One region of the Sinorhizobium mexicanum genome, then DNA from elsewhere that is predicted to be linked to it. Evidence: predicted binding sites of a transcription regulator. Region 1 holds the regulator's gene; each other region holds the start of a gene.
The links. The regulator LexA, encoded in region 1, represses DNA repair genes until DNA is damaged. The targets are predictions, from matches to a motif close to TGTTCNNNNTGTGTTCNG.
Positions count from the first base shown of each region.

Region 2: a site for LexA is predicted at 1,514-1,531, ahead of FKV68_RS13875 (ATP-dependent helicase). Genes of this name have one in related genera too.
Region 3: a site for LexA is predicted at 1,591-1,608, ahead of FKV68_RS02060 (YifB family Mg chelatase-like AAA ATPase). Genes of this name have one in related genera too.

Region 1 covers NZ_CP041238.1:2,022,340-2,025,612, forward strand. Annotated here, with positions in the region: gene FKV68_RS09585 (SMR family transporter) at 1-134, opposite strand, end outside; gene FKV68_RS09590 (SMR family transporter) at 131-487, opposite strand; tRNA gene FKV68_RS09595 (tRNA-Asn) at 562-636, opposite strand; gene FKV68_RS09600 (hypothetical protein) at 776-1,069, shown strand; tRNA gene FKV68_RS09605 (tRNA-Cys) at 1,233-1,306, shown strand; gene lexA (transcriptional repressor LexA) at 1,661-2,380, opposite strand; gene FKV68_RS09615 (LysR family transcriptional regulator) at 2,559-3,273, opposite strand, start outside.
Region 2 covers NZ_CP041238.1:2,912,818-2,916,090, forward strand. Annotated here, with positions in the region: gene FKV68_RS13865 (cyclase family protein) at 84-905, shown strand; gene FKV68_RS13870 (carboxymuconolactone decarboxylase family protein) at 959-1,372, shown strand; gene FKV68_RS13875 (ATP-dependent helicase) at 1,574-3,273, shown strand, end outside.
Region 3 covers NZ_CP041238.1:439,370-442,642, reverse strand. Annotated here, with positions in the region: gene FKV68_RS02060 (YifB family Mg chelatase-like AAA ATPase) at 1-1,501, opposite strand, end outside; gene FKV68_RS02055 (endonuclease/exonuclease/phosphatase family protein) at 1,685-2,677, opposite strand; gene FKV68_RS02050 (sn-glycerol-3-phosphate import ATP-binding protein UgpC) at 2,674-3,273, opposite strand, start outside.

The DNA.
Region 1 (3,273 bases):
AGTACCAGGAGAATCGAAAGCACCCCCCAACCGCGCCGCGCGAAGCCGTTCGACTTCGTGGACGCCAGATTCGCTGCGACGTCGAGGATGCCCGCCATAACCGCGAAAGCGAAATAGAAGCCGTCTGCGCTCATCGGGCTGCTTCTCCCTCCGCTTCCTCTTCCGGCACCTCACCGGCGTTGACAAGCAGTATTCCGACGATAGCCATTGACAGGCCCAGCATCTCGCGACCGCTCAGCACATGGCCAAAGACGAACACGGAGACAAGCGTGATGAGGGCGACACCGGACCCTTCCCAGATGGCATAGGCGACGCCGACGGAGATCGTCTTCACGGCCTTGGCAAGGAACACGTATGAGAGCGCGATCGAGGCGTACATGATCGCATGCCCGACATAGGAGCCGGAGGCGGAAGCAGCCTTCATCGCGGTGAGACCGGCGACCTCTGTCGTGATTGCGAGAATCAGGAAAAGCCATGCAACACGCATGAGGAACCTTCAGAGACTATACCGACAAACGAAAAGAGCCATTCGGGCCTTCGCCGCGAATGGCTCTTTGAAACTGGCTCCCCGGGCCGGATTCGAACCGGCGACCTATCGATTAACAGTCGAGTGCTCTACCGCTGAGCTACCAGGGATCATCTGCGCCGCAGAAGTGAGGCTGCTAATACAAATGCTTTTTCGATTTGCCAAGCGGTTTTTCAAAAAAAATGACAACGTCGGTTGCGAGGCTGTGGAGAAGGCCCCAATTCTGGGGAGGAGTATGAAAGAGCAATAATGACGAACGACAGGAAAGAACGGCATTTCGGCATTGATCCGCAGACGCACGAACTCGTCCTCGGCAAATGGCGTATGAACTTGCCCGACTCGCCGGTGCTGCGGATTCTCTTTGGCACGCTCCTTGTCTTGGGCGGACTGCTGGGTTTTCTGCCGGTACTAGGCTTCTGGATGATTCCTCTGGGACTGCTCGTGCTTTCTCACGACATACCCGCAATCCGCCGCCGTCGCCGCAAGCTGGCGGTCTGGTGGGCGCGCTGGCGCGGCCAGCAAAATTCTTCCGACAAATCCTGAAAGGGCACATGCGGCAGCGGAGCGCCAGGGGCCGCATTGTCGGAACGCTGCGGAGAACGGGGATGACCTCGCGTCGTCCCACCCTTTTTCGGACCACTCCCCCTTGCACTCCTCATAGATTCGTTCTAAACGCCGGCCATCGCTTGATCGATCGGGCGTGTGAGGCCTCGTGGCGGAGTGGTGACGCAGAGGACTGCAAATCCTTGTACCCCGGTTCAATTCCGGGCGAGGCCTCCAAAGCTTTATTTCAAGAAAATCAATGACAAGTGCGTAGGCAGACGCTTTGTTGTTTGGCTGACGGCACAGTCGTTCGGCGCGCAAACGCGCTTCGCGGCGATCGGTGCTGTCATGAACGCGATCGGCGCCTAAGGCTGTAAAGGCCGTTCGCTTGGCCGCCCAAAGTTGCAGCGTGATTTTCTACTGCATGTCTTTGTCCTTGAGTCGACCTCGACTTAAGGACAAAGACATGCAGCAATTCAGTGCTACAGCGACCGTTGCGGTGCGATAAGACGCAGGGCTCTGTAGGCGCCCGCTGGCCTGCGCAAGTCGGATCGCGGTGCCCGACTTTTGCCGGGCAATAGCCCGGCTCAATTAGTGATAGCGGCGAATAAGGCCGACGAGCTTGCCTTGGATCTTGACGCGGTCCGGCCCGAATATACGCGTTTCATAGGCCGGGTTGGCCGCTTCGAGCGCAATGGACGCGCCTTTTCTGCGGAACCGCTTGAGGGTTGCCTCTTCGTCATCCACAAGTGCAACGATGATGTCGCCGGGATTGGCCGTGCTCGTATTCCGAATGATCACGGTATCGCCGTCGAAGATGCCCGCCTCGATCATCGAGTCGCCCTTGATCTCGAGCGCGTAGTGTTCGCCACTGCCGATCATCTCCATCGGGACGGAAATATCGTGTGTGTTGTTCTGGATCGCGGAAATCGGGACACCGGCTGCGATTCGCCCCATGACCGGCACTGAAACCGATGCAGTATCGCTCGGCGACGCCGATTTGGCTGTGGCGGCAGGCGCGGCAGGTGGCTTGCCCAGGCTGCCTTCGATCACACTTGGCGAGAAGCCACGCCGAGGCTGCGGGTTCGCCGTGTAGGCCTCGGGCAGCTTGATGACTTCTAGTGCGCGCGCCCGATTGGGAAGACGGCGAATGAACCCGCGCTCTTCAAGCGCGGTGATCAACCGATGGATGCCCGACTTGGAGGCGAGGTCCAGTGCGTCTTTCATCTCGTCGAAGGACGGCGGCACCCCGGATTCCTTCATTCGTTCGTGAATGAACAGAAGCAATTCCTGCTGCTTGCGGGTTAGCATGGCGCGTCACTCCAGAATCGCGAAACAAATCAAGAACAGACACTATCTGTTCCATATGTGTTCCGCAAGTGCCTAAAATTCCGTGAATATCTGGCTATCGCGAATTCCTGTGGAGACGCGTCGACCGTTCCGCCGACTGCCTCGCCGTCCGCAAAAGGGCAGGGTCGCGCTTCCGGTCTTATATTTTCGTCAGCTTGGTAAGGGCGTCGGGGTTTGTGCGCGCCGCCGCCGTGATCTCCTGGATCAGGGCCTGGCTCGCGACCGGAATCGAGACGTCCGATCGGAAGATCAGCCCCACCTTTTGCGGTGGCACGAGCTCGTGGATGTCGAGCTGAGCGGATATGTCGATCTCGACCAACGAACCGGTCTCGAGCTCGATGCGCACGGCGTCCTGGCGCACAAGGCCGATGAACTCGCTCTTCTGAAGAATGTTCTTGACGAACATCGGAGAGCCGCTGCGCAATACCGATTTATTGAATTCGGTACCGACAAGCTTGCGGAGCGCGCCTTCGAGATCGCGGTTGCCGGTCAGTACCACCCAAGGATACTGCGTCAGTTCGCTGAGCTCGATCTGGTGGCCCTCGAGCATGGGGTGACCGGCGCGTACGACGAGGATCATGGAATCGAGATAGAGTTCGCTCTGTTCGACATCGGGCGGAAGATCCTCTGGCTCGAAGAGGGTGGCGATCAGGAAATCGAGATCCCCGAGAAGCAAGGGACGGATCAGGTCGCTGCGGGTACCATTGGCGATGTTGATGGTGAGGCGCCGCTCGTCAGTCACAAGTCTGAGGATCGCGAATGCCAGCGTGCGGCTGTCGGGGCCAAGCGGAGCGCCGACGTTGATCTCGCCCGAGCCGAGCGTGCGGAGCGCTTTGATATCGCTCTCCATCTTG
Region 2 (3,273 bases), 890 kb from region 1:
TAAATCGGCTACGATTTAAGGAAACATGCAGAGCACCACTTCCGATCGGTTTCGATGTTCAACGCATATTGGGGAGAAGGACGATGTGCGACGCCTGCATCATGGAATCGGTAAAGCAGCGAATGCTGTCGCGACGCGGCTTTTTCCGCGCGGCCGCGGTCGGCACCGCAAGTATTGCCGCCACGAGCATGGGCATGGCGCCGCCGGCACTCGCCGCCGGCCATACCAGCGTCACCGACCTCACCCACGAACTCTACGAGGAGTTTCCGACCTACTTCGGCCAACAGCAGTTCTTCCGCGAGCAGAAGTTCAGCTACGCCAAGGAAAAGTTCAACCTGTTCGAACTTCGGGTGAGCGAACACACAGGTACGCATGTCGATGCGCCGCTGCATTTCTCCGCCGACGGTCTGTCGGTCGCAGAACTGCCGGTCGAGAAGCTCGTCGTGCCGCTCTGCGTCGTCGATATCCGCGAGAAGGCGACGGGCGACGCCGACGCGCAGGTAACGCCGGACGACATCAAGGCGTGGATCGGCGCCAATGGCGACATTCCGGAGAACGCCTGTGTCGCCATGCTTTCCGGCTGGGCCGGCCATCTCGGCACCGACAAGTTCCGCAACGCCGACGCCGAGGGCAAGCTCCATTTCCCGGGTTTCCACGTCGAGGCCGCCAAGTTTTTGCTCGAAGAAACGCAGGCCGCCGGCATCGCCGTCGATACGCTTTCGCTCGACTTCGGCGCCTCGCCGGATTTCGCCACCCATTATGCCTGGCTGCCGCAGGGCCGTTGGGGGCTGGAGGCCGCGGCCAATCTCGACAAGTTGCCCGCCAAGGGCGCGACCCTGGTGCTCGGCGCACCGAAACACCGCGGCGGCACCGGCGGCCCGGCCCGCGTCTTCGCGCTTGTCTGAACAACCGACCGCGTAAATTCCGCGCAAAATCAATGTGAGTCCAAGGAGAAAGCATGAGCACTGTCGTCCCGCCGCCCGATCCGGAAGCCGACCCGCGCGTCAAAGCGGTTTTCGACGACATCCGTGCCACACGGAAATCGGACTTCGTCAACAACATGTGGTTCTGGCTCGCCTTCGACGCGGACCTCCTGGAACGGACCTGGGCTGAAGTGAAAGCGGTGATGGCGACGCCCTCCGCCCTCGACCCCTTGGTGAAGGAAATGCTCTATATCGCTGTTTCCGTCACCAACGGCTGCGGTTATTGCATTCACTCCCACACGGCTTCGGCCAAGGCCAAGGGCATGACGGCGGCGGAGCATGCCGACCTTCTGCGCGTCATCTCGCTTGCCGCCAAGATCAATCAACTGGCCACTGCGCTGCAGGTCCCGGTCGATCCGGCTTTCGAGGCGACGGGCGAAAATCGATGACTTCGAAATACCACCCGCATGCGTCCTCTTGGGGACAAAAACATGCAGCAATTCAAAGTGCTACAGCGACTTTTGTGCGCCAGAAAAAAGACGCACGGCGCGGTCGTCTTTCCACAGGCTTGTCTTCGCGCTTGAAGAATCCGGAATAAAAGAAGAACATCCTTTCTGGCCTTTCGGTCCCGAATCACTACATTGGGCCGCATGAGCAAAGGTTTTGACGACATTCCCTTCTTCGACGAGGAGCCGGCGCCGCGCAAACCCGCGCCCGCCGCCGGTGGTATCGCTGCGCGCGCCATGGCCGCCCGCGACAAGGCCAAGCGCCCGGATTATCTGTCCGGCCTCAATCCCGAGCAGACGGAAGCCGTCGAAACGCTCGAAGGACCGGTGCTCGTGCTCGCCGGCGCCGGCACCGGCAAGACCCGCGTCCTGACGACCCGCATCGCCCATATCCTTTCAACCGGCCGCGCCTTCCCCTCGCAGATCCTCGCCGTCACCTTCACCAACAAGGCCGCGCGCGAGATGAAGGAGCGCATCGGCGTGCTGGTCGGCCATGCGGTTGAGGGCATGCCCTGGCTCGGCACCTTCCACTCGATCGGCGTCAAGCTGCTGCGCCGCCATGCGGAGTTGGTCGGCTTGAGGTCGGATTTCACCATTCTCGATACCGACGACGTCGTGCGGCTGATCAAACAGTTGATCCAGGCCGAAGGGCTCGACGACAAGCGCTGGCCGGCAAAGCAATTCGCCGGCATGATCGACACCTGGAAGAACAAGGGCCTCGACCCCTCGCAGATTCCGGAGGGCGACGCCCGCGCCTTCGCCAACGGCAAGGGCCGAGAGCTCTACGCCGCCTACCAGAACCGGCTCCTTACGCTCAACGCCTGCGATTTCGGCGACCTGCTGCTGCACCCGATCCGGATGTTCCGCGCCAATCCGGACGTGCTCCGGGAATATCACGACAAGTTCCGCTACATCCTCGTCGACGAGTATCAGGACACCAACACCGCGCAATATATGTGGCTGCGGCTTTTGGCGCAGCGGCCGCGGGCTAAGACAGAAGCCAAAGCGGCCGCACCGGGCGAAGCCCGAGCCAGCCGAAGCTGGCCGGACGACGTTTCGTCCGCCCCCGCGGAGCGCAGCCGCGCCAGCGGCGACAGCGTGAGCGCTAATCACCGGGCCGAAGCCCGGCGAGGCCAAGCGGCCGTCGCGCCTGATGGCGCGCCCCCGCGGAGCGAGCCGCGCAGCGGCGACAGCGTGAGCGCAAATAGACACCAGCAGATAAACATCTGCTGCGTCGGCGACGACGACCAGTCGATCTATGGCTGGCGCGGTGCTGAAGTGGACAACATCCTCCGCTTCGAGAAGGATTTTCCCGGCGCCAAGGTCATCAAGCTCGAACGCAACTACCGCTCGACCGAGCATATCCTCGGCGCCGCCGCGCACCTGATCGCCCACAACGAAGGCCGCCTCGGCAAGACGCTCTTCACCGAACGCACCAATCCCGACGATGAAAAGGTGCATGTGCACGCCGCCTGGGATTCGGAGGAGGAAGCCCGCGCTATCGGCGAGGAGATCGAGCAGCTCCAGCGGCAGAAGCATAATCTGAACGATATCGCGATCCTGGTGCGTGCCTCGTTCCAGATGCGTGAGTTCGAAGACCGCTTCGTCACCCTCGGCCTCAACTATCGCGTCATCGGCGGCCCGCGCTTCTACGAGCGGCTCGAAATCCGCGACGCCATGGCCTATTTCCGCCTTGTCTGCCAGCCGGCCGACGACCTCGCCTTCGAGCGCATCGTCAACACCCCGAAGCGCGGCCTGGGCGACACCACCGTACGCACGCTCCACGACTATGCCCGCGCCCGCGACATCCCCATGTTCGCCGCCGCAAGCGACATCATCGAGAC
Region 3 (3,273 bases), 1.6 Mb from region 1:
CACGGTAGGAAATCGCTTCGGCAAGATGGATGCGGCCAACGGTCGGCGCCTCGTCGAGGTCGGCAAGCGTGCGGGCCACCTTCAGCACCCGGTGGTAGCCGCGCGCCGAGAACTTCATCTTCTCCGCAGCGTCGCGTAGGAGCTGCAGGCCGGTGGCGTCTGGCTCGGCGATCTTCTCGATCATCGTCGTAGATGCGCGGGCATTGTTCGTGAGCTCCGGATGGCCGAGCGCGGCGAAGCGGTCCGCCTGCAGCGCGCGGGCGCGGGCGACGCGCTTGGCGACGGCTGCACTCGGTTCGGCCGCCATCGGGCGGAGGAGGTCCGCAGCACTGACGGCCGGGACGTCGATGCGGATATCGATGCGGTCCATCAGCGGTCCGGAAATCCGCGCCTGATAATCGGTCATGCAGCGCGGACCGCGGGCGCATGTGCGCCCGGGCTCACCCGCCATGCCGCAACGGCAGGGGTTCATCGCCGCGACGAGCTGGATCGCCGCCGGATAGCTGACACGGTGATTGGCACGCGCGATGATGCATTCGGCGGTTTCGAGCGGTTGGCGCAGCGCGTCGAGGACCTGCGGCGAAAACTCCGGAAACTCGTCGAGAAAGAGCACGCCGTGGTGGGCGAGCGATGCCTCACCGGGCTTCGCCCTGAGCCCGCCCCCGATCAGGGCGGCCATGGTGGCCGAATGGTGCGGCGCGCGAAACGGCCTCCGGTCGGAAAGCTTGCCGCCCGGCAACTGACCCGCGATCGAATGGACCATCGAGACTTCGAGCAATTCCGCCGGCGAAAGCGGTGGCAGGATCGACGGCAGGCGTGCGGCAAGCATCGACTTGCCGGAGCCGGGAGGACCGACCATCAATAGATTATGGTTGCCAGCAGCGGCCACCTCCAGCGCCCGCTTGGCACTCTCCTGGCCCTTGATGTCGGCGAGATCGGGCAGGTTGGCAGCGGCAGCCCGTATGGCGGGCTCGGGGCGGGAGAGCACCTGCGTGCCGCGAAAATGGTTGGCGATGGCGATCAGACTGCGCGGCGCGAGGATGTCGATTTCCGATCCGGCCCAGGCGGCTTCTGGGCCGCTTTCCGCCGGGCAGATCAGGCCCTTGCCGAGCGCGTTGGCGCCGATGGCAGCAGGCAACGCGCCAGCGACGGCGGCAATGGTGCCGTCCAGATTGAGTTCACCGATGACGACGTAGCCGGTGAGCGCATCCGCCGGAACGGCACCGAGCGCCGCCATCAGCCCGAGGGCGATGGCGAGGTCGAAATGGCTACCTTCCTTTGGCAGGTCGGCCGGCGCCAGATTGACTGTGACCCGCTTGGCCGGCAGCGCCAGTCCCGAGGCGTGCAGCGCCGCCTGGACGCGCTCGCGGCTTTCAGCGACCGCCTTGTCCGGCAGGCCGACGATCTGCATGCCGACCTTGCCGGGTGCAACCATCACCTGCACATCGACCGGAACACCTTCAATCCCCTGGAATGCAACCGTGCTGACACGCGCGACCATAACGCCCCCTAGTCACGGCGGCCGCATTTGCGCCGCCACAACCGCCGCCGGTTGCAGCATCAAATCTTGCACGGACTGCGCTCAAAAACAAGAACAATAATAGAACAAATGCGTGGCGGGGCCTCCAAGAAAGCGCGAGACACGCTCCACCTCGATGCGTCATCGTCACACGCGTTCTGGACGCTATTCGAAGCCCTCAACGACACAGGTGATGAGGTCGTGGTCGGACAGCGGCCGGCCCGAAGGATCGAGGGAATGAATGATCCGGCTCTCACCGATCCTCAAGCCGCGCGAGAGAAACCAGTCGTATTTCATGGCCCGCTTCGGCCGGCGGGTGATGAGGCTCGGGCGCGTCGTCATGCCACCGATCGGACCGCCGTGCCGCGTAAAGCCGCGCGCGGCGCTCATCGCAAACAGCCCCTCGGCCTCGAAGTCGCCGCCGGCGTGATTGCCGGTATTGAGATCGCCGCCGATCAGGATCGGGAGCCCCGGAAATGCCACATCCAGCGCCTCGATCAGTTCCTTGGCCTGCCGCTCGCGGTAGGCGGGCTTAGCGGCGCTTTCGAGATGGGTCGAAACCGCGACGAAAGGGCCCGCTGGGGTCTCGATCATGGCACCGATGGCAAGGCGCTCGCCAATACGCGGCTGGTCGCCGCCGTTCGTGAACCACGGCCTCTCGCCCCAGAGCCGTAGCATGAACGGGCGGGCAAGCAACGTCGCCGACAACAACGCATTGCCGTGGAAGCCCTTCTCGTTGAAGTCGTCCTTGCAGAATTCGCGCTCCTCGTCGGAGCCCAGTCCGAGTTCGATGAATTCGACCCCGTAAGCATATTGCATGGAGAGCGCGGCGGCGATCTCAGCGGTCGGATGCCGCTGGCCGGTGCGCGCCATGCCGTTGTCCATCTCCGAAAGCAGAACAAGCGAGGCGCCGGTGGCGCGAAGACGGGCGGCGCTCTCCCTGGCGAACAGACAGCGTTCAAGATTCCATGCCGCGACGCAGAGCGGAAAGGCAAGCGGCCCTCGCACGGGCGGCGCGCCGCCGATCTCGATCGTATTCATTGTCTCGAGCCTACCCATGATGGCGTCGTGGGCGGCAACTGTGCGCTCGGTCCGGGCAAAACCCGTCCGCGCCTCCTGCGAAGGTACGGCAAGCCTTGCCGCGGTCGATTCAATCACAGTACTGGTTCCAGGCTTATGGTTCGCGCCGTGGTCGACGCGTTGCCCGTTGCCGATTTCGGTTCGCCGAGCCTCCTGCCGTCGTCCGGCGCGAAGAAATGCAAGCGCTCGGGCGCGATGGTAATGGCGAGACTGGCCGAAAGTGGTGTCTCCGGCGCAAGCGCGACGGTGACAATATGATCGTCGATTGCGCCGTGAACGAGGCGTTGCGCTCCCAGTTCCTCGACGTAGTCGACCCGGAAGAGAAGAGCCTGCTCGCCGACGCTTGCGAGACGCAGGTCCTCCGCGCGCAAGCCAACGGTTACCGATCCGCTCGACGGCGCCCGATCACCGAGGTCGATCGACTGCGCGCCGATCTGGAGCCGGCCGCCGTCGAGAACGCCCTTGACGAGGTTCATCGCCGGCGAGCCGATGAAGCTCGCGACGAAGGTCGAGGCCGGTGTGTGATAGACATCGAGCGGGCGGCCGATCTGTTCGATCCGGCCACCGTTCAAGACGACGAGGCGATCGGCAAGCGTCATCGCCTCGAGCTGGTCGTGCGTAACATAGAGCGAGGTGGTCCCGAGGCGCTTCTGCAGCCGCTTGATCTCGCCGCG